One region of the Anaerobacillus sp. ABD4_527 genome, then DNA from elsewhere that is predicted to be linked to it. Evidence: predicted binding sites of a transcription regulator. Region 1 holds the regulator's gene; each other region holds the start of a gene.
The links. The regulator LexA, encoded in region 1, represses DNA repair genes until DNA is damaged. The targets are predictions, from matches to a motif close to CGAACATATGTTCG.

Region 1 (5,919 bases):
ATTGTAAAATCGTTAAACAATGCCCTCCATTTCGATATTCATAATTCCGAAACCCACCTAATTCTGAAACAAGATAGCGATTCACATCTATTACAGGGATAGACTCTGAAATAAATTCAATTTGTTTGTCTAGCAATTCTTTTGCTTCTTTCTGAAGCGTACGTTTTCTTTCATTAAATAGTTGATATAACAGGAGTTCTTTTCCACCATATTGGACGGCTACTTCTTGCTTGATCAAGTGCATCTCATAATGCCTCATATCGATTCCCCCTGTCTACCTTGTATAATAAACATAAGTATAAAGGAAATTCATTAAGATGATTGTCTATACCTGTAGTTCAGTTTCCACTAGTTTTGTCGAAACCAAAAAACCTGTACTATAACATCTATGTTATAGTACAGGTTTATGTTATGCCATGCTCGGTAGGTCGCAAAGAACGCCACCGCACTTCGCATCATAATCTAGTTTCATTCGATCAACGAACCATTCATCTCCTGGCTTCACGAAGTAAGTGATTCCCCCAACTTCTTTTTTGAAATCGTCTGTAGCAGGCTTATCAGACATTACTCCTAGTGAAAACCCACCGCTATCTCCACTCCCAGCGTACCTTACAAAAAGTCTTAAACAATCCCCATTATTAAGCTCCATTTCATTCTTGTAAAACTCAGCCGCTGAATCCGTTACAACAAACATCCTATCCATCCTCTCTCTTTGTAGTATAACACCTTGTTATAGTACAGTATAACGAATTTTCTAAAAATTGCAACCAAAAAAATAGCCTAATTTTGCGAAATGCAAAATTAGGCTATTTTTACTGAATCGGACCTCTATTTTTCTTACTCTCTTTTAATTTGTCAGGTGTAACGTCATCGCCCGTCTCATCAACTACCTTAATCGAATGAAGTTGGTTTTCAAAGGAAGAACGAAGACTTTGAAGATATTCTTGACGAAGATCTTTTTGTTCTTTTTTCTCTTGATCTGTTAGTTGAGACTCTTTTGATTTTCTAGAGAGCTCATTAATTCGCTTTATTTTATCCTGTGATAACATACAGAAATAACTCCTTTATAACATCTAATTACTTTTATCCTAACGTAAGTCGTTGCCACAGGCAAGTTTATAGCTTCTTCTCCAATTCGTCAACATGCTCCTTATAGCGCCTATGAACCGTTGCTTTTGATGCTTCATAACCAAACCCTTTTAACGTAGCGGCAATCTCGTGGAACGTTAACCCTCTATCACGTAAATTCACTATTTCTTCGATGGGAACAATCTTTCGTTCCCTTCCCCCGTGACGTCGGTCACTTAAATTCCGCTGAGGCTTATACCCCTCTCGTACCGCTTTCTCCATTCCTCGCTTTATTTTAAGGTTATGTAGTTTCCTCTGAAACTCCTCAACGATACTTACGATTTCAAGGACCATCGAATCAGCTTCAGATAGCTGTAGCTCACCGTTCTGGTTTACTGTATAAATCGTTCCGCCATACTTATGGACTGCATGAAGCAAGGCGATCTTAGCATTTCCTCTTCCTAATCTTGTTTCATCTTGAATAAGAAGAACGTCTGCTGAGCCTTCTTTCAACAAATCTAACACTTCTAAGATGCCATTTCGATCAATGTCATATCCACTGTGCTTTTCCTCGATCACTTTATGTACTGTAAAACCAGATTGAGCTGCAAATCTTTGCAGCTCTTCTTTTTGCCTGGCAAGTGATGATTCCTGTGTTTCTTTCTTTGTACTTACCCGACAGTATATGATTGCATTCATTACTTTTCCTTTACCCCCAGCGCTGTTGCATTTGCCTCAACAGGAATGATAAGTGTATCTCCTGCTACTATTCGATCTGCATCTATTTTGTTCGCTTCTTCCACCCAGCTGATAAAATTACGGTCAGACAGCTCATGTGCGTCACGATATTCTTCTGCGATTTCAAGAACAGTATCTCCCCGCTCTAATTCAATTTCAGTATAACGATCATACCCTTCAGCAGCTGCAGCTCTCAATGATACAAACACGAATATTAATACGGCCACAAAAGATATAATGACAAGAAAATCAACTCCAGACAAGCCTCTAGCTTGTTTTCTCATCCCAATCACCCCGAATACGAATATTTGTTCTGGTTTTAGTATAAACAGAACCTCTGTTCGTGTCAACTGAATTTTCGAACTTATGTTTGTATGCGAACAAAAATTCTGGTATACTACTAACAAATAGATAGATTGGAACGAGGTGCCAGAGATATGAAACTATCAAACCGTCAGCAGGATATTCTGGACTTTATTAAAGTCGAAGTGAAACAAAAGGGTTATCCACCCTCCGTTAGAGAAATTGGTGAAGCTGTAGGACTCGCTTCAAGCTCAACTGTCCACGGACACCTTGCAAGACTTGAGAAGAAAGGTTACATCCGACGCGACCCAACGAAACCAAGAGCAATCGAAGTACTCGGACTAGATGAAACGATCGATATTCCTCGTCCAGAAACGGTGAACATTCCGGTCATTGGTAAAGTAACTGCCGGCCAACCGATAACGGCGATCGAAAATGTTGAAGAGTATTTTCCTCTACCAGAACACTTTGTACAAGATGACGAGCACACGTTCATGCTAATCATCGAAGGTGACAGTATGATCGAAGCTGGCATTTATAACGGTGACATGGTAATTGTGAAACAACAGCCAACTGCGAACAATGGAGATATTGTTGTCGCGATGACGGAAGATAGCGAAGCTACGGTTAAGCGTTTCTTTAAAGAAAGCAACTACTTCCGCCTACAACCAGAGAATTCATCGATGGAGCCAATCATCCTTGATTCAGTTTCCATTCTAGGTAAAGTCATCGGTGTATTTCGTTCAATCCACTAGAAGCGCAAATTGCGCTTCTTATTTTTTTATTCTAAAAAACATGAATCCTTTCTTTATCTCTTATCGTATAATCAGGAAACAGCTAATTAGGAAAGGTGGAAAAACATGCTTAAGAAGTTTCTAGCAAGTGTCGGAGTAGGTGCTGCAAAGGTTGATACGCAGTTAGAGAAGGATTATTTCGTTCCGGGGGAAACCGTTAATGGTAAAGTTGTCATAAAGGGTGGTGAAATCGAGCAATCGATCGATGCGATTCATATCTTCCTTATGACAGAAGCTATCCGTGAAGTGGATGATAAAAAAGTAAGAGAAAAAGTAGCGCTAAAGAAATATAAGGTTGCTGATCAGGAGAAGATCTCAGAAGGTGAAACGAAAGAAATCCCGTTTTCCATTCAACTTCCATACGACACGCCAGCTTCACTCGGAAGGCTTCCAGTATGGTTTGAGACAGGGCTAGACATCCCGATGGCGCTTGATCCAAAAGATAGAGACCTAATTCAAGTTTCTCCACATCCACATGTAAAAAAAGTAATCGAAGCATTAGAAAGCTACCTGGGCTTCCATGTGAAAAAGGTGGAAATGGAGCAGTCTCGCTACGGCTATGTTCAAGAGTTTGAATTTACGCCTAGCGGGGAATATCGCGCTTACTTAGATGAACTCGAAGCGATCTTCTTTTTACACGATAACCATTTAGATGTCATGCTTGAAGTCGATCGCCGCGCTCGCGGACTCGGAGGATTGTTCGCAGAAGCTTTGGAAATGGACGAAAGCATCGCAAAAGTGACTTTAACGAACCAAGAACTGAACGATTCATCTGACGTTATCGCAAGGAAATTACAGCTGAAAATTGATCAATATAAAAAGTAATATTATAGATTCACAAAAAGCTGTCTCGGTTGTTTATCGAGACAGCTTTTTTGATTACGGAAAGTTCACGTTATTTTAATGGTATTACTACCTTTGTGATATTTCCTACTGTTTCATCGATTCCGTTATACAATTCCTTAAGCACTTCCAATGCTCTCTCGTTCGATTCAAACGTTCCTAACGTCTTTTTCCATTCGATGAAGAATCTTCTCTCTATGACCCCTTCGATCATGTTATTCTTTACAGTTATTTCTTTCACATTCACGAAGCTCTCAAGATTTTGAGTCATAACCCATATCATTCTCTTCTACCGCCTTCACATTATGATTCTTACTCTTTTTCTAAAATCTAGAACTGAAACTTTTTTTATAGTTATTACGTACTACAGTTACAAACCCTTGGAGGTGCGTAATGAAAGATACCTTTAAATTGATCCTAGTCGTAATCACAAGCATAGCTTTATGGGAGGGAATAAAGTACATATTCAATTCATTTGCTTAAATAGAAAAACAACTGCGTCTAGTAGTTGTTTTTCTTTCAAATCAGATAACCCCCTATTATTTTAAAGGCTGTCTATAGATTATAGGAGCATCAAAGCCTTCATCATCTACCAATTCAATAAGTGCAATTTCTTCAACTCTTCCTTCAATCGTTTGAATTCGTTTCATACAATAGTTAAATGCTTCAGAGAGTTTATCGGATGATAAGTTATTTGCCAACGTACAATGCGGTATCCATTGATCAGGTTCATAGTATGGATTGGCATTCGTACTAAACTCACTAAAAAAATCATGGTGATTTGAATGCAATTCTAATAGTTTTTTTGTATGTGTAGGTGATAGAAATAGGGTTTGATAATTTAAAAAGGATCCAATCGTATTGAATGTAATTTCGAAGCAACCTTTTGTTTCATAAAATGTTTTCATTCCTTCAATGAATGCCTCTTTATCTAATTCATAATAATGTCCCAATGTGAGATGAGGCCTCGCGTCTTTCACTTCTTCTGAGTAAAAAGAAATGGAGTTTTGCTTTAACTCTTCCCATATCGCTTTGATTTCTTGTTCTGTTTTTTTATCAAATAACGCTACAACCCAAAACATGAAATTAGCCACCTTTAACAACGTTTATCGTTCACTAAGTCTTCACGCTTTCTTTATGTTCGATAATCAACTCATAATACGTTAAGGTTTGATCACTAAGCTCAAACTCATTACCCCACGTGTCCTGTAAAAAAAGTTCCGCTATCGCATGCTTTCTCATGCCGCCTGCTGCGGCATCTCTTAACGAAATCACACTTTCATAGATAGATGTCATTACGTTAGTAATTCGCTTACAGTGCAGAGTCTGTCTCGCTTCATCCAACTTCTCTAATTGTGTTATTTTCTTCTCAAGCACTGAAATACCACTGTAAACAAGTTCTTTCCTACCTGCTTTCTGTGGAATTTGCTCTAACTCATGCTTCATTTTATCAATAAAGACCCGATGGACTTTGTGCTTTTTGATCAGCCTAAGCACCTCTAAACCAAGAATATTCGCTGTTCCTTCCCAAACCGTTAATACTTGAGCGTCTCGTAATAGTCTTGGTGTGACGAAGTCTTCTATGTACCCATTCCCCCCGTGCATTTCAATCGCTTCGTGCGCGAATCGAACTGCTTGCTCTGCGGATTCTTTTTTCACAAGAGCGATGAGCAACCGATTTAAGGCTTCGTCCTCTGTCGTCACATGTGATTGTTTATCCATCACACGGTCAAATAGCGAGATTGCAGAAAAAACGCTGCTGAGTTCAACCTCTTGTTTCACCTTTAACTTTACTAAACTTTCTTTTATCATTGGAAAATCTTTTAACTGCTTTCTAAACGCTTCACGCCTGTACGCATACTCCTTCGCTTCTAAATACGAACGCTGCATGATTCCTACTGAGGCGATCGCATTGCAAAGCCTTGAGAGGTTCAACGCTTCCATCATATAATAGAATCCCCTGCTCGCATCTCCAACTAGAAATCCTTTCGATCCTTCAAATACTACTTCAGCTGAAGGAACCGCTCTCACTCCTAGCTTATCTTTCAGCCTTCGTATATTTAAGTCATTTACTTTACCATCTTCTTTTTTCCACGGAACTAGAAAGAGGCTTAATCCCTTCGTTCCCTCAGGGGCACCTTCGAGTCTAGCAAGTATCATCGCTACACCGCAC
Region 2 (5,919 bases), 1.4 Mb from region 1:
CATTTCAAGTGATTTTACGAAAAAGGCTTGTTGCAAACGAGCATACTTGAAAGGAGCCTTTCTCGCAGGGGGATCGATCAATCACCCTGAAACTTCTTATCACTTAGAAATATTCTCGATGTATGAGGAGCATACGGATTCATTGTGTAAGCTTATGAATCAGTTCGATCTTAATGCAAAAATGCTCGAGCGTAAAAAAGGATACATCGTTTATATTAAAGAGGGCGAGAAAATTACAGAGTTTTTAAGTGTAGTAGGCGCTCACAAGGCATTGCTTTATTTTGAGGATGTTCGCATCATGAAAGATATGAGAAACTCTGTTAATCGGATCGTAAATTGTGAAACAGCTAATCTAAATAAAACAGTTGGTGCTGCATTCCGACAGGTTGAAAACATTCGCTTTATACAAAATGAAGTTGGGTTAGATATCCTACCTGATAAATTGAGAGAAATTGCTGAACTTCGAGTGAAGCATCAGGATGTTACCCTTAAGGAACTTGGAGAGATGTTGACTGGTGGTGCGATCAGTAAGTCGGGAATCAACCACAGGCTTCGAAAGATCGATCAGTTAGCTGAAAAGCTCCGTGCAGGAAAGCCAATAACATAAGCAGAAATAAGAGCCTGCGCAAGTAGTGCGGGCTTGATTTTCTACTATTCTAGGCCTTGAGAACATAGCGTTGGGACGTTTAGAAGTCTTAATAAATGGAATGCTGTTGGTAAGTACGTAGCAAATCTATAACAAACACATATACTTATTTTTTTCATCAATAAAGATAGCGCTTTCTTATAAATAAAGGAGGAATGGAAAAGTGGTTCAAAAAGAAGTAGTCGTAACGTTGGATACAGGATTACAAGCAAGACCTGCAGCACTTTTTGTTCAAGAGGCAAATCGATTTAATTCAGATATTTTTCTAGAAAAAGACGGTAAAAAGGTAAATGCGAAGAGTATCATGGGAATCATGAGCCTTGCGGTGGGCTCTGGCTCTTCTGTTGTCTTAACAGTAGATGGAAACGACGAAGAAGATGCTGTTTCATCTCTTGTGGACTTCATTCAAAAAGAAGACTAAAGAAAAAAGGTTGCCATCAGGGCAACCTTTCAGCTTGTCGGGAAACCTATGTACATATTCGGTTCTCCCAACGCCGTAGTCGATTGCACGCTTTCCGCGGACGAACGTCCAAGCCCGAGGTGAAACCCACACCCCGGTCTCGGCCGCCCGTTCTACCGCAGGAGTCCGCGATCGTCTCTCCTACTTTGAAGAGAATAAATCCAAAAAAACACTCCGTCTCAATGGTTTAACAGACGAACATGGGACTTCTGTTCCATTTACCAATCAACGTTTATTGAAAATGGAATTCATCGTAACATCGAGACTTTCTCTACAATCAAAAAGGTTGCCATCACGGCAACCTTTTTTTATTTATGCTTTTTTCTCCATAACTTCGTCGATCAAGCCGTATTCTTTTGCTTCAAGAGCTTCCATGAAACGGTCACGATCCGTATCGCGTTCGATCGTATCGAGAGGCTGACCAGTACGCTCTGCAAGAATTTTGTTGAGCTTTTCGCGCATTTGAATGATACGCTTCGCATGAATTTCGATATCAGAAGCCTGACCTTGTGTACCACCGAGTGGTTGGTGAATCATGACTTCACTATTTGGAAGTGCATAACGTTTACCAGGCTCACCAGCCGCTAGTAGGAACGCTCCCATTGAAGCAGCCATTCCGATACAGATTGTAGATACTTTCGGTTTAATGAACTGCATTGTATCATAGATTGCCATTCCAGCTGTGATTGATCCACCTGGACTATTAATATAAAGAGAGATATCTTTATCTGGATCTTCTGCAGCTAGGAAAAGAAGCTGAGCTACAACTGCGTTCGATACGTTGTCGTCGATTGCAGTTCCAAGCATGATAATGCGGTCCTTGAGAAGACGAGAGTAGATGTCATATGCTCTTTCACCGCGGTTTGTTTGTTCGATAACCGTTGGAATTAATACCATAATAAAATTCCTCCCTTTTATTCATTCAAATATGTAGTTCTGTAGGTTCATCATACCGAAAAGGTCAATATAGGTCAAATAAAGTGCTGTTCTTTTTGACTATTAATTTTTTCGCCAGCACATGGATGGTTCTACATATCTCCATTTTCCCCGCTGACAACCGTTTTAAACAGAACGAATCTGTCTTTTTTTAAATCGGTGATCGTTTAAAAAGTAACCCGCAATTCTTCTTTCAACAAGGTTTCTAATTTGGACGGACGTGTACCGATACGTTTGGTTGTATCCACGGCAATAGACAGTATAGATGACGATATCTTCCTTTGTATCCTGAACTGAAGTTTTGATGTGTTGCTTATGAAGGACTGATTTTGCTTCTTTTAAATCTGTGGAAGCGAGAGTGAAAGCTTGATTGATCAGTTCCAAATAAGGGCGTGGAAGCTTCATCTTAGAACGATGAACCCATGCAGCATCGAGCTCCAGTACCTTTTTAACATAAGGAAGCAATAAATAATCCCGAACAGCACTTGCTTCCTCTTTACTTAATCGGAACATGATCTTCACCGCCTGTAAGAACGTATGTTTGGTTTTACAATACTATGAGACGAATGAGACGTCAAGAACCCCATTCTATAAAGGGGAAGACGCAAAAAAACCCTTTTCGGAATGAAAAGGGGTTGTAATTATGTAGTTGGCGCGCCCGGAGGGATTCGAACCCCCGACAGACGTGGTACCGGAAACCACCGCTCTATCCTACTGAGCTACGGGCGCATATTAAACGACGATAAACCCTCGCCAGCACTGCGTTTACATAACGCTAACCTTTTCAGCAGTTGGGACGGTGTACCGGAAAAAGACCCGGTGCTAGCCGTTTATTGCGGACATATTAACGTCGCAGTGACACGCTCAATTATACGATAGAGTGGTAGTCGTTGCAACCGGTATTTATAGGCTTCGTATCAGAATATGAAGAACGAACAACTGCGCCAAATGTTCTATAACCACGCCGGAGGAGTTGCGCGTGACGTTGAAGCACGTCCGAAGTTTTATTCCGGAGGTCTTCCGTCGCAAGCTATGACGCCTCCACCGATGCACAACGAGATCGTTATACGCGCGCTGATGAACGTAATGATCTTGACGGAGGCGCAGCAGGGACAATTGTTCCGTTTGCTTTCGTCCTACACTCCGGCAGGCAACGGCGGAGGGATGAACGAAACGGACGTCGATCGCCTCATCACCGCGCTACAACCTGCGGGCGACAAGCCGGTAAACGTTACAGGCGGACATCAAAGGTATGTTCCGGTTTGTAGAAGAACGCGGCGGCAAGGAAACGGACATGAATTCGTATTTTAACGGAAGGAGGTAACGCCATCGAAGCCGCTTGATAATTTCCCCATTTAATACGCGAAACGGAACGATGCTCGACATGGCGGACGACTTCGGCGTCCTTACGCATAGCTTTCGCGTGAGCGCGCCACTGCCGTCGATACAGTCGGAGCAGGTCGACGGTCAGGACGGGTTATGTACGACGGATGAGCAAGACGTGTTTTATATGGAATCTGTGTGACAAATCGAACTGGCATTGCTTTTTTTGACATATTTTTTGAAAATATTTGAAGGAGTTACCAACTCTCTTGTTGAATAGAGTCATCAGATGAGTTGGGAGGAATAATAGTGGAATATATTTTGAAGCTTAATAGAAGGCTTACTGATGAAATGGTTTTGGACCTTGAAAAAGAAAACATTCGTTTAGACTATGTTTTTGAACATTTTCCATTAGTTTGTGTTAATATGAATCATGTTAGTCAAGTTCAGAAATTGGACTTCGTGCATGAAGTTGATTTGAATGATATGTATGAAGTACAAAATTTCAGCACATTCCCAAATATAAGAGTCAATAAATTAAAGGCGCAGTCATACACTGGCAGTAACACTTCTGTTGCTATCATCGACAGCGGCATGACACCCATAAGTGGTGTGGACATCAATTCCCATGAAGTTTGTTCGAAATCTACAAACTCGAACGATGCTATGATAGATGGCGAACTACACGGGACTGTTGTAGGTGCTGTTGTTAAAAACATTGCTCCGTGGACCAATATAATAAATGTCAAAGTTGCTGATGATAATGGCAATATTGACAAAAAGTCTATATTAAAAGCCCTGGAATTTGTTTATACTAATAAAATCTACATTGCTAATATGTCGCTTGGTAAAAAAGGTACTTGTGATGATAAGTGTCTTGTTTGTCAAACTGTAAACCAGTTAAGAAAAGAGGGGTTCATGGTTGTTGCCTCAATCGGCAACTGGGGAGAAAAGGGAAAAGGGATTACTGCTTGTCCTGGAAACGCAAAGAATGCGTACACAGTAGGCGCGGTAGACGTGAATAAAAAACTAGCCCCATATAGTAGCACTGCCTTAGATGGAGTATCCAAACCAGACATACTAGCCCCTGGAATGTGCAATGTAGATGGAAAACAATACTATGGGACTTCGTTTGCTGCACCTGTTATCAGTGGTGTAATTGCTGCTTTATCTCAGAAGTTTGACTGTGAGTATATAGTGGAAACTATAAATGAGACTGCTCATGATCTTGGATTACCTAAAAACGAGCAGGGCAATGGGCTAATTAGTATTGAAGGTATACTAGGAGGGATTAGTAATGAAGGAAATGTTAGTGAAGCTTGAGAGTAAAAGTGTGTTAATGGATCTGAAACAGTTCGGAGATGTTGAAACAGTATCATCCATTTTTAACGTTTACTCGATCACAATTCCTGATGAAACAATAGAAACTTTGAAGAAAATGAATGGAGTATTAACTGTAGAAGAAGAAGAATTCTATGAAGTGCAGTAAATATGAGGTCAATGAGACCTCATATTTATTTTGCATTATATGTGGCGAGTAACAGCATCCGCCTTTCAATCCTGCGTCATTTTCGTACTTATACATACGTTTTCGAATCAAATCATCGTTGAGTGAATCGCCAGAGTTATTGACGAATACAGTCTTAATGCTAGCTCCGAAAAACTCTTGCGTTTCCTTTATGAGTTGCGTTAACTCAGACGCCACTTTTGGCGGCAACGGAACCGCGCGATTCTTCTGTTTTTAATTTTTGCTCCCCCGTAACATAACGACACCATTATCGAAGTCAATATCACCGATTTCCAGCGCATAACTTCATTAATACTCATCCCCATTTTGAGCATCAATCATAGGGCAGTAATCTCGATAACCACCAAATGACGTCTTATCTATCTGGGCAAACAATCGTTAAAGTTGATCGTCAGTTAGCGCTCCGACCGTTTGCTCGTCCGTCTTTGTTTGCGAATAGGAGCGACAGGGTTTACCGGAAGTAATCCTTCCGCGAATAGACGGTTAAACATCGACCTCATTCTGTTCATTCAAATGTTAACCGTTACAGGAGATAATCAGCGCTTCCTTAATAGTAAATTAATTAATTTCCAGAAGTCATCCGTAGTTACATTCGTGATATATTTCGGTCTATCTACAATGCGGAAGAATTCGTTCCAGTACTTCCGATAGTCCGTCATTGTCCTTTCGCGATAACCTTCTGCGGAGTAGATGTTGATCACTCGTTCCAGAGCTGCTGAAATCGGCAGCTTGTCGTCATACATGATTTGTTCAGCTTCGACATTCCTTCGTTTCACGATCGAGCGTTTCCGTTTCGTCATTTAAAAAACCTCCCGTCATATTTTGACGAAAGGTTTATCAAATCGTATGTAATAGTGCATTAACGCGGTAGCACTTCGTATTGCATAACACTAACCTAGCGTAGTAGTGATCGTTGAATTTTTCCGTACCGTGTCCGTACATACGTTAGAAACATTGGTATGACGCAGTTTGTTGCTTGATACTTTTCGTACGTGGTACCGGAAACCACCGCTCTATCCTACTGAG
Region 3 (5,919 bases), 400 kb from region 1:
CTTGATTGTTTCAGCAAGCATGTTTAATGAGGCATGAAAGAGCTGACCGATATCCGGCGCTTCTAGTTTAAAGGTGGAGCGCTCTTTTAACTTGAGGCCATGTGAAGCGAATTGCGAGAATGCACAAGACTGATACCGCTCCATTCTGGAGACACTTGCCTGAATCTTTGAACCGTAAAGCTCACGACTTGTTTCACGAGAAAGGTTTGTCGCTTTGTTTCGATAAAACAAGCTTTCTACTAATCTCAGTTTACTACTCTCCGAATCACTGTTTTCAACGAACCAGTTATACGCATCCCACCAGATTGCATCGATCGGATAGCCCCTGTGCCACTGCCTCAGTTGGCCAGTAAGTCTACCGATCGTTTTTAACGGATTCGTGATGAATGAGAGTTCGTCATCTGCTTCTTCACCAGGTTCAGCAAACTTCAACCCAACCGATAGGTCAGGGAACATTTCCTGAATTCGATTCATGACGATCGAAGGCTGTAGGCCTTTCCCTTCGCCGTCCGCAAGTGGACAGCTCACCCATAAATTCTCTGAAGGTGTTGAAAGGGCGTGATAGATTAGGAATTCTTCATCTAGTAATCTCCGCTTCAAGCCAGGAGCAAGTTGAATTCCTTGTTCTTCAAGCTTTTCTCGATCTTGTTCACTTAAAAGTCCATCATCCTGAAGTTTTGCTGGCAACACTCCATCGTTCACGCCTAGCAGAAATCCACATTTTACATTTGTAAAACGAGTGCGGTCGATGCTACCGATCACCACTTGGTCGAGAGAAGCAGGTACGAGAGCAAACTTCATACTTTCGATTCCAGCTTCTAATAGTTTTGTAAACTGTTCGATCGATAACTCCTGGTCTCCAATCAATTCGACCGTTTCATCGAGGAGAGCGATGACGGCATCCCAAACTTGATCATGCTCTCTCGCCTTCGTTAATTGTCCCGCCTTCTCAGCGTGTTCTTTTAGCCGATCTACTTTTTCAGCAGCATTACAGTTTTCAAGGAAATAGTAGAGAACCTCACACTTCTCCCGTACTGTCTTTGCTTGCTTCATCTTTCGTTCAAATTTCTCTAAAGGATTCGAAACCCATTCCTTCGTTTCGTTCAATCGTTCTTCCATTCGCTCGATCTCATCAGACGTTACGGCTTCTTTATCCTCTAATTGACGATAGATATTCGCCTTCCACCGCTCACCTGACCTCCACCGGTATCCCTTAATTCCTTTTGCGATCACATAATTTTCGAGCTCGTCCATCCGATCTCTTAGATCTGCTTTGCTATTCTCCGTTTCATCAGGGAATAGAAGCTCTGTTTTTACACAGCGGAAAACAGCTTCATACCGCCAGTGGTATTGAATGATATCGAGACTCGAACGTATGAGCTCGATCAAAGGATGATGGAGCATCGTCCGTTTTTGGTCAGAGAAAATAGGAATTCCATGATCTGTGAAAATGGTTTCGACAAGCTCATAATACGTTGACATATCCCTGACCATCACAGAGATGTCTCTGTATCGATAGCCTTCGTCTCGTACAAGCCTGAGCGTCTCTCTTGCTGCAGCTTCAACTTCTGATCGAATATTCACCGCATGGTTAACTTTTATATGCTGAAGCTCTCCTGCATAAAGGACAGGTGGGCGTTCTCCGTAATTTGCTTCCAGATGCCGAAGCTCGTTGTTTTGGTACCTTTTTTGGTGAGTTAATAGCTCAGGGACCTTCACGTCGATCCCTTCTTCATTCGCCATTTGGAGAAGCGTCTGGCAGGTTGTCGCAGGCTCGTGAAAAAGGTCTAGTTCATGGACCGAAGCTGGATTCATCTCGGTGTCCATCGTGATGGTGAACGTGATGTCCGCCCCTTTTTTCATTAATGCTTTTAAAACGAGAAGCTCCTGTGGCGTAAAGCTATGAAAGCCATCCACCCAAATCGCGGCATTCTCTAGATACTGTGATTCAGAGATTTTCTCAGCTAACAGCTGAAGGTAATCTTCCGAATCTAAATAATGGCCGATCATCGCTCGTTGAAATGCTTCGTATACAAGATGCAGATCATAGAGCTTGTCTCGTAAAAGACTTCGATCATCGGTTGTATAGTAATCATCAGCATAGCTTTTAATATGATCTGGCTCGAGGCAGTAGCGCTTAAATTCAGTGACCATATCATTCAGCTGATCGATATAGCCGGTTTTGTCTGAAGAGCGCTGATAGATTCTAAGTTGCGCTTTATTTTCTTCAATAATATGCCTGAGCATCATACTCGTACCGACAGACGTTAAATGTGGCCTCGCCATGCCACCGGTCTCTTGGAGGACTTTCCATGCAAGACGTGTAAAACTGAACACTTGAGCACGAATCATCCCTTTTAGATTACGGTTATGTACGAGTTCATACTCTGACTGAAACGTCATCTGTTCTGGAACTAAGTAGATCATCGTCTCCCCTAGAGGACGTTCGGTTAACTCGCGCTGAATGTCAGTAAGACAGTGATCGGTTTTTCCGCTCCCCGATCGACCTATAATAAATTGAACTCCCATACGTTTCTCCTCCCGTACACGTGTACTAACCCTCCCATTATCTCACGTTTTTTTGCAATTTAATAGACTTCATAAGAAGATACGTTCGCATTAAAGTTTCCAATTATTGAGCGATCGTACCAGTAGGTTTCAGGGAAAACTGTAAGGGTATAGACTACTAAGCATAACTTTTGTAAAGGAGTTTTGGACATGGAAAATAAAGAGATGGATACATTTAAATGGGAGCTTAACCGGATTACGAGAGATATGACAGAGTTCGTGCATAGTTACGAAAAGCTTGATGAATCACAGAAAACGAGCGTACACAGCAACTATCCGTTCGAATTAGACCTTCACGATTTAAAAAACGCATTAGCAAAATGGAATGACACTGTGAACAACATGTAAGCCAGCCAAGCACCTCCAACGAGTGGAGGTGCTTTTTTCATGGAGTGAACATCTTTTATAAGGAAAAAACATAAATCTAGTAAGGTAGCCAATCGAATTCTTAGGAGGCGAACAATGTACACCAACCGGAAATATTGGGAACCTTATGTAAGCCCCTTTGACCCATGTAAACCGATTCGAGTGAAGTCTTACTCCACACCACCTAACCTTTATTTGGGCTTCCAACCTCCAGGACTCGAACAGTTTTCGCCAAGAGAAGCACTCGCAGCAGGAACGCTCTGGAAAGTGTTCTATGACCCTTATGAAAAGAACAAGGAGGGCTAACGATGAAGCACAAACAGCTACCGAAGGAGTATTACGAATTACTCGAAGAGCTTCAGGCTACTGACTTTGTGCTGTTAGAACTAACCCTCTACCTCGACACACATCCGAATGACATCGATGCGATCAAGCAGTTCAATGAGTTTGCAAAATTGAGGAAGCAATTAAGGAAGAGGTATGAGAAAGATTACGGACCTCTTCTTCAGTACGGATTAAGCTACAGCAGCTACCCTTGGAACTGGAATGATACCCCATGGCCGTGGCAAGTTTAATTTGGAAAGGATGAGTGCGTTTGTGGGTTTATGAAAAAAAGCTTCAATATCCTGTAAAAGTAAGCACATGTAATCCGATGCTTGCGAAGTTTCTAATCGAGCAATACGGAGGCGCAGATGGTGAACTCGCTGCTGCCCTTCGATACTTAAACCAGCGATATACGATCCCAGACAAAGTCGTAGGACTTCTAACCGATATTGGTACAGAAGAATTCGCCCACCTCGAAATGATTGCAACAATGGTTTATAAACTAACGAAAGATGCGACACCAGATCAAATGAAAGAAGCTGGACTTGGCGCGCACTACGCAAACCACGACAGAGCACTCTTCTATTCAAACGCAGCCGGCGTCCCATGGACCGCAAGCTACATCGCAGCAAAAGGCGACCCAATCGCTGACCTTTACGAAGACATCGCAGCAGAAGAAAAAGCCCGAGCCACCTACCAATGGATCATTGACCTCTCTGACGACCCAGACCTAAACGACTCCCTCGCCTTCCTAAGAGAACGTGAAATCGTCCACTCCCAAAGGTTTAGAGAAGCTGTGGAGATTTTGAAGGAAGATAGGGATAAGAAGAAGTTTTATTGATATGAAAGGCGGAGGTGGCCCGTTTAAATACGCAGGGAGTTGGAAGAAGAGCGAATGAGACGCTTTTTGTCTCAATCGCTCTTCTGAAACTACCGGAGTATTTGGCCACCGCAGCTAGACATCGAAAAGCGGAGACGAGCGTTTAGAAACGGAGCTATTGGAACTCTTGAAATTGAACACGTTCTTTGTGTTCAGTTGAAAGAGTGAAATAGCGTAGTTTCTGCGAGTCGTAGCTGGACATAGCGAAAAGCGGAGACGAGCGTTTAGAAACGGAGCTGGCACAGCCTGTAAATCTCAGTTCGCCGATAAATCCTCAGTTTCGCTGATATATTTAAAAAAGCGCTGATAAAACCTTCATTATCGCCGATATATCAAAAATTTCGCTGATATCACTACAATTATCGCTGATATCTCTATCAAAGCTCCCAGCGAAATAAGCAGTACACCCTTATAACAGACTTTTTATTGTCCAAAATCTCAATTTATTAGCTAAAATCGAATTTTATTGTCCAAATTAAGATTTTATTAGCCAAAATCGCATTTTATTAGCCAGATTACCACCCTAAAACCAAAACAAAAGCCATGCCGCTTCCCGGCATGGCTTATCTTGATTGATCTTCCATTCTTGTTTTTCTTGGTCGCTGATTTAGCTTGAGCTCTATAATTTTTCCCGCACCCCATAGTAGTCCGATGGCGAGGACGATCAGCACCAATTGCAGTGGTTGGTGGATTAATGAAAACACGTCATGTCCGATGAATGAAACGATGGCGATCATAACCATTTTTCCAAGAAGAACAGCTATTACAAAACTTCTGATACTCATATTCGATAGGCCAGCGACAACGTTGATGAGGGCTGATGGTGTGAATGGAAAGCACAGTAAGAGGAACACCATGCCGAATCCATGTCTTTCGATCCACCTTAGCGTCTTATCGATCTTTTTATGCCTTGTGATCAAACCCATGAATCGCTGTCTTGCAAGTTTTCTTACAACAATAAAAACGAGCAATGCACCTAGGGATGCACCTAACCATGAAAGAAGTGACCCAAACCAAAAACCGTAGGCTGCAGCATTACCGGCTACAAAAAGAAACAATGGCAATATCGGAAGCACTGCTTCGAGCATCGGTAGCAGGATGCCTGGCAATGGACCAAGTGCAGCATACTGGTTAAGCCATTCTTTTATCGTCTCTTCGTTTAAAGAATCAATAATCATTCCCCACTCCATATGGGAATCAACCTCGTTTCATGATGCGAGTGTCATTTAATGTGACAGCATAATTTGCATTTCTTACTCTATATTAAAGCATAAATGAAGATCGATAGAAAGTTGGAAGCTATTTCATTAGAGCTGTATACACCTCAAGATCCAGCGCTTCTGCTTTATCTTTGTTATATGTTTTTTCAAATTGTGGATCTGCCGTAATTTTCGCTCCCCAGAACATGGACTCGATCACCTGTTCAACTTCGACATTGATTTTAGCAAGCTTTAATGAAACGTCACTCATCGCCTCTTCTAAAATCGATGCGTTTCCTTGAATGGAATATACCGTTTCTAACCCGATGATGGTTAACACGACACCCTTGTTACCTTTTACATTTTCCACCGTTCTAGAGTTACTCGTCACGGAAAAACGAATATTCTTCTTATCCGACGCTTTCACCCAGGAAATAGCTGAGACATTCGGAGTGCTTGTTTCATAGTCGATTGTTGATAGCATGACGAGTTTTTCGCCATTAAGAAACGATGCTAAGTCTTCTGTTAATTCGGTCACTTTATCTTTCTTTGCCATTCGCTTCACCCTTTCACTTCTACCTC
Region 4 (5,919 bases), 540 kb from region 1:
GTGGAGTGATGAACGCGACGATGGCAGATGAAATACTCTCCTTCACAGTACCGACGCCATTTTTAGTTGGTCCTGTGAATTGCTTTTTAATTAAGGGTGATGCGGTAACACTGGTTGATACAGGTCCTAGAACATCACGAGCGAAAGAAGTCCTTGTATCACAGTTGAAGGACCATGGGTTTTCTTTGGAAGACGTTGATCAAGTAATCTTAACGCATCATCATCCTGATCATATCGGGTTAGCGGGATTGATGAGAGAGATGGGTAAGAAAGTGCTTGGTCACTGGAAAAATGATCGTTGGCTTGAAATGAAAGATAGCTTTTTACAAGAGCACGAGATGTTTATGAGAGGCATCTATCAAAGTGCGGGAGTCCATGAGCGTTTTTTACATCATGTCCATGATTTAAAAGAATATCTCTCCTTTACAGATCGGGCCACGTGTGATGTCCATCTTACTGAAGGTGATGAGGTTCCTGGCTGTAAGGGGTGGAAGGTAATCGAAACTCCTGGTCATGCACAAAGCCATATTTCTCTTCTCCATGAACAGACTGGAACGATGATAGCAGGGGATCACCTCATAAAGAATATCTCATCGAATCCTATACTAGAGCCACCGTACAACGGACAGCAGAATCGTCCGAAGCCGCTGCTACAACAGCGCGAGTCCTATTACAAAACACTTGAATTAGCACCGTCTTTTGTTTATACAGGTCACGGTGACCCGATTGAAAACGTCGAGGTGTTAATCAAGGATCGTCTGCGACAGCAGGAAGAACGAGCCAAGAAAGTTGGAGTGTTATTAAAACAAGAGCCGCTAACCGCTTTTCAAGTTTGTCAAAAGCTGTTTCCAGGTATTTATAAGAAGCAGATTGGGCTTACTCTTTCTGAGACGATCGGTCAGTTAGATTACTTACAATCTGAAGGGATGATAACTCAGTTTAGAAGTGGAGAAGTCGATCTCTATAGACATCAATAATCGTTAGGAGAGAGTCATGAAGAATATTAAGAACAAAGTTATACTTATAACCGGGGCTTCAAGTGGAATAGGCCGCCAGTTAGCTCTCGATTTAGCTAAAGAAGGCGCAAGACTTATCCTCGTCGCGCGAACCGAGGAAACGTTGCTTAGGTTGAAAGAGCAAATTGAATCGGAAGGTGGCTATCCTCCTGCCGTATGGCCGATGGATGTTGGAGATGGAGAGAGAGTTGATCAACTCCTTCCTCGGTTATTAAAAGAAATGCCTCCGATCGACATACTCATCAATAATGCTGGCTTCGGTAAGTTTGACAATTTTGTCGATGCGGATATGAAAGAAATCGAGACGATGTTCGATGTGAACGTCATAGGATTGATGAGATTTTGCGCGAATGTTTTACCAGGCATGGTAGAAGCGAAAAAAGGCCTAGTGATCAATGTTGCTTCACAAGCTGGAAAAATCGCGACACCTAAGTCAGCTGCTTACTCCGCTACAAAGCATGCGGTCCTTGGGTTTTCAAATAGCTTAAGGTTAGAGATGAAGCCCTATGGTATCAACGTAATGACCGTCAATCCTGGGCCGATCAAGACCAATTTCTTTGAAGTGGCTGACAGCAGTGGCAATTATACAAAGAACGTAGAAAAAATGATGCTGACTCCTGAGAAGGTTTCGGGTGAGATCTTATCAGCTATTGAAAAAGGTAAGCGAGAAGTGAACCTTCCGGGCTGGATGAATGCCGGAGCGAAGATTTATCACGCAGCCCCTGGTCTAATTGAAAAAGTGGGCGGCCGATTTTTTAATCAGAAATAAACAAGAGGCTGGGGCATAAGCGTATAACCATGAGAAAGACCCGATCAATTCATTTGAATTAGATCGGGCCTTTTGTAATTTACAGATAGGAAACCGCCGCTTCGCCAACATACTTCGCTTTCCGCAGGCACGGCCTCAGTCTCCTCAGAAAGCAAAAAACCCCGCGGGGCCTTCGGACTCGTGCTGTTCCCGCAGGAGTCTACGTATGTTGGCTACGCTAAAGTCTTACCCTTTAACATTCTACATTCGCGATTCCCTTCATGTATGTTGGTTTTGTCCCAGCCTCTTGTTCTGTTTTATCTCATCACACTACCACCAGAGATCTTTAGTGACTCTCCAATAATGTTCTCAGATGCGCTCGATAAGAGGTAGATAATGCTGTTTGCTACTTCTTCTGGCTGTGTGATACGCCCAGAAGGTAATCCTTCTTCTACCGCTTGCAATTCTTCTTCGTAACTTTTACCTTCCCGCTTTCCTTTAGCTTCTATTGCACTTCTTCCCATTTCGGTGTCGACGAATCCAGGGCATACGGCGTTAACGCGAATGCCGTGCTTGATCGCTTCGTGGGCGAATGATTGTGTGAATCCAGTTATTGCGAATTTAGATGCGCTGTATGCTGTGTTTCCGTATGTACCTCGTAATCCTGAAAGAGAAGAGAGGTTCACGATTCCGCCTTTTTTACCTTCGTTACGCATGTGGTTATAAACGAGCTGCGTAAGAAGCACTGTAGCAGTGTAGTTCAGCTCCATCACGTTTCGTAAATCTTCTTCCTGTAAGTAATCTAACGTATCCCCACCGCCAATACCTGCTGAATTTACGAGTCCAGTGATCGGTCCGTTTTCCTTTGCAGCTTTCTTGATAAGGTGCGAGCGGTCTTCTGTGTTTGTTAGGTCAGCAACAATACTCGTGACTTTTGCACCTTCCATCAGTTCCTCGCATTCTTTTTTTAATTTTGAAAGCTTTTCTTCATTCCGTCCTGTGATCGTTACTGCTGCACCTGTTTGTACCGCTACTTTCGCTGTTACATATCCGATTCCACCGGTAGCTCCAGTTACGACAATATGATGATGCTTCAATGCATCCTCTCTAAAAATTCCCATATGATTTCCTCCTTATATTTTACGTAACGATTCCCTCTTTCAATGAAACACGAAACCCCAAAGTACCACATGGCCACAATTGCTCTGCTAAATTTGTTTCTTATCTTCGTGCTGTAGTGCGTTGGAAGAAAGTACTTATTGATATACGAACGTATATTCGGGTAAAATACGGGTATAGATATATAGAACTAGTGTTCTTATTTTCGATTATTTGAAAGGAGTGGTGAAGGTGGATTATTCAACGTTACAAAAGAAAACCATTTTGTGTATTGATATGAAAAGTTTTTATGCGAGCTGTTCTGCGGTCGAGATGGGGCTCGATCCCTTAACGTGTCATCTTGCTGTCGTGGGAGATACGGAGCGTCAGGGTAGTGTGGTTTTAGCGGCCTCGCCTGCACTAAAAAAAGATTTTAATATCCGAACAGGAAACAGGCTTTTTGAAATTCCTGATGATCCCCGTATTCATATCGTGAATGCGAGAATGTCATCCTATTTGAAACAATCGATGGAGATCACAAGGTTATTTCATCGGTATGTTCCAAAAGAATGTATCCATACGTACAGTGTGGACGAATCTTTTCTTCAAATCGACGGGACTGAGCGTCTGTGGGGAGGACGCTTTGAGACGGCTAATAAAATCAGGAAAGAAATCAGTGAAACGTTCGGTTTACCATGTGCGATCGGTATAGGTCCTAACATGCTGATGGCGAAGCTTTGTCTGGATTTAGAGGCGAAGAAGTATGGCGTTGCTGAATGGACGTATGAGGATATCCCTGAGAAGCTCTGGTCTATTTCGCCTCTAAGTAAAATGTGGGGGATCGGTCCGCGTCTCGAGCGCACTTTAAATCGGATGGGGATTATGAATGTTGAACAGCTCGCAAAATACCCGTTACATCTTCTTGAACAAAAGTTCGGAGTGATGGGCAATCAGCTCTATCACCATGCATGGGGAGTAGATCTCTCTGACATTGGAGCTCCGATTATGCAGGGGCAGATCAGCTTTGGTAAAAGTCAGATTCTACTTCGTGATTATCATGAGCAAAAAGAAATCAAACACGTTATTTTGGAAATGAGTGAAGAAGTAGCGAGGCGTGCGAGAAGAGCCGGAAAAGCTGGGCGTACGATCAGCCTCGGAATCGGCTATAGTAAAGACGAGGGAGGCGGCGGTTTTCACAGGTCGAGAAGCATCGACAGCCCCACCTCCATCACGCTTGAAATCTATGACGTGTGCTTGCAGCTTTTTCAGGAATTTTATAGAGGGCAAACGGTTCGGAAAATCTCAATCGCTCTTTCAAATATTTGTGATGACGAGGAAGTGCAGCTCAACCTTTTCAATTTGAAACGGCCGAAGCAGCGAGACCTTGGATACGTAATGGACTCGATACGGGAGAAATACGGATCCGATTCTCTGCTTCGCGCTGTTTCCTACACGAAAGCCGGTACAGCGTTGCATCGAAGTAAGCTTGTCGGAGGTCACAAAGCATAGAAAGGGGTTGATAAGATGATTCGTGACCGAGGAAATATTAAATGGACATCGATGATGTTACCAGAGCATGTTAAAGAGTTAAGAGAATGGAAAGAGGAAGACCGGAGAAGAGAACAGCCTGAGCTTGATGAGCAGAAGATTGAGGAGATGAACGACACCATTTGTGAAGCGATGGCATTTCACCAGCCGCTTACATTTCATTATTTCAAGAACGGTACGAAGAACGTGTTGACAGGATATGTTCATTATATCGACCAGCTCAATAAAGAATTACGAATTGTTGATCTAGATGAGAAGAGGCAGAACATTTCGTTTGCAAGCCTCGTGCATATTGGTGAAGGCGACTAAGATGGTAACACTCCCCACAACAGAAGACGTTTTTCCTCGGCGAAAAGGGGTAAAATACGTACAAACTAGTATACGGAGTGAACTGTCAGATGCTATCTGTAGAGAGTCTCAAACATTATAAGGAGAACATAAAAGGAATTGATATTCACTATGAGTATCATGAGAACGAAGTGACGTCGGACCGTCCTGTGCTAACATTACTGCATGGGTTTTTATCTTCCACTTTTAGTTATCGAAGATTGATTCCCTTGCTTTCAAAGCATTACACGATTGTAGCCGTTGATCTCCCACCGTTTGGAAGAAGTGAAAAATCGAGTCGGTTTGTTCACTCTTATCAAAACTTTGCGGAAGTCGTGATCGAACTACTCGAGCGGCTAAGTGTTGACGAGACCGTTATGATTGGTCATTCCATGGGAGGGCAAGTGGCATTAAGAGCAGCAAGTATCGATGAAGACCTAGTTAAGAAAAATATTTTGCTCTGTAGTTCAGGCTACCTTGAAAAAGCGAGACAGAGTTTAGTGTACTCTTCTTATTTGCCCTTTTTCTCAGTGTATTTAAAGCGCTGGCTTTCGCGAAAAGGAGCAAAAGGGAATTTGATGAACTGCGTTTACGATCCAAATTTAATCGATGAAGAGATGGTGGATGGTTATGTTCAGCCTTTCTTCCATGAAGGGATTTTCCGTTCGCTCGTACGAATGATTCGAGATCGTGAGGGGGATTTGTCACAAGAAGAATTGAGGAGAATTCATACGCCGAGTTTACTGATATGGGGGGAGCATGATCGAGTAGTACCGCTTCAAATTGGAAAACGGCTGGCAGAAGATCTACCGAATTCAGAGCTGATCGTATACGAAAAGACGGGTCACCTTCTCCCTGAAGAGCAGCCACGTTCCATTTTAAGAGACATTCAGAAATTTATTCAGGCGTAAGCCGCAGAACGACACGGTTCGACTTTATTCTTGACGAAGCAGAATAATGCGTGATAAACTTCATAACACTAAATCGAATAGTTCTTATCAAGAGAAGTGGAGGGAACTGGCCCTGAGAAGCTTCAGCAACCTCTGGTATGTCAGAAAGGTGCTGCTTCCAGCAAGAGAGATCTTGAGAGATAAGAGTGAAAGCCCTCTTCTCTTGAAGTGGGCTTTTTTGATTGCTACAAACTTTATGAACAAGGAGAAACACCATGGATAAAGACATAAA

Region 2: the regulator LexA is predicted to act here: its motif matches at 2,573-2,586, upstream of ACXAHI_RS09595 (YhjD family protein).
Region 3: the regulator LexA is predicted to act here: its motif matches at 2,604-2,617, upstream of addB (helicase-exonuclease AddAB subunit AddB).
Region 4: the regulator LexA is predicted to act here: its motif matches at 3,032-3,045, upstream of ACXAHI_RS05025 (Y-family DNA polymerase).

What each region holds. Positions count from the first base shown of each region.
Region 1 covers NZ_JBSWXZ010000001.1:408,665-414,583, reverse strand. The annotation lists gene sirA (sporulation inhibitor of replication protein SirA) at 1-259, opposite strand, end outside; gene ACXAHI_RS02125 (HesB/YadR/YfhF family protein) at 410-694, opposite strand; gene ACXAHI_RS02120 (DUF896 domain-containing protein) at 813-1,049, opposite strand; gene ACXAHI_RS02115 (YneB family resolvase-like protein) at 1,117-1,767, opposite strand; gene yneA (cell division suppressor protein YneA) at 1,767-2,090, opposite strand; gene lexA (transcriptional repressor LexA) at 2,244-2,864, shown strand; gene ACXAHI_RS02100 (sporulation protein) at 2,970-3,728, shown strand; gene ACXAHI_RS02095 (hypothetical protein) at 3,799-4,029, opposite strand; gene ACXAHI_RS02090 (2'-5' RNA ligase family protein) at 4,286-4,828, opposite strand; gene ACXAHI_RS02085 (acyl-CoA dehydrogenase family protein) at 4,863-5,919, opposite strand, start outside.
Region 2 covers NZ_JBSWXZ010000001.1:1,836,505-1,842,423, reverse strand. The annotation lists gene whiA (DNA-binding protein WhiA) at 1-607, shown strand, start outside; gene ACXAHI_RS09605 (HPr family phosphocarrier protein) at 810-1,067, shown strand; gene clpP (ATP-dependent Clp endopeptidase proteolytic subunit ClpP) at 1,419-2,003, opposite strand; gene ACXAHI_RS09595 (YhjD family protein) at 2,169-2,555, opposite strand; tRNA gene ACXAHI_RS09590 (tRNA-Arg) at 2,693-2,771, opposite strand; gene ACXAHI_RS09585 (hypothetical protein) at 2,967-3,353, shown strand; gene ACXAHI_RS09580 (S8 family serine peptidase) at 3,675-4,688, shown strand; gene ACXAHI_RS09575 (protease inhibitor I9 family protein) at 4,663-4,854, shown strand; gene ACXAHI_RS09570 (hypothetical protein) at 5,430-5,693, opposite strand.
Region 3 covers NZ_JBSWXZ010000001.1:8,893-14,811, reverse strand. The annotation lists gene addB (helicase-exonuclease AddAB subunit AddB) at 1-2,529, opposite strand, end outside; gene ACXAHI_RS00080 (hypothetical protein) at 2,719-2,916, shown strand; gene ACXAHI_RS00075 (spore coat associated protein CotJA) at 3,031-3,240, shown strand; gene ACXAHI_RS00070 (spore coat protein CotJB) at 3,243-3,509, shown strand; gene ACXAHI_RS00065 (manganese catalase family protein) at 3,530-4,099, shown strand; gene ACXAHI_RS00060 (TVP38/TMEM64 family protein) at 4,702-5,316, opposite strand; gene ACXAHI_RS00055 (pyridoxamine 5'-phosphate oxidase family protein) at 5,438-5,893, opposite strand.
Region 4 covers NZ_JBSWXZ010000001.1:946,864-952,782, reverse strand. The annotation lists gene ACXAHI_RS05040 (MBL fold metallo-hydrolase) at 9-977, shown strand; gene ACXAHI_RS05035 (SDR family NAD(P)-dependent oxidoreductase) at 994-1,785, shown strand; gene ACXAHI_RS05030 (SDR family NAD(P)-dependent oxidoreductase) at 2,082-2,885, opposite strand; gene ACXAHI_RS05025 (Y-family DNA polymerase) at 3,160-4,371, shown strand; gene ACXAHI_RS05020 (YolD-like family protein) at 4,387-4,719, shown strand; gene ACXAHI_RS05015 (alpha/beta fold hydrolase) at 4,809-5,648, shown strand; SAM riboswitch class I at 5,730-5,834, shown strand; gene ACXAHI_RS05010 (Na+/H+ antiporter NhaC family protein) at 5,903-5,919, shown strand, end outside.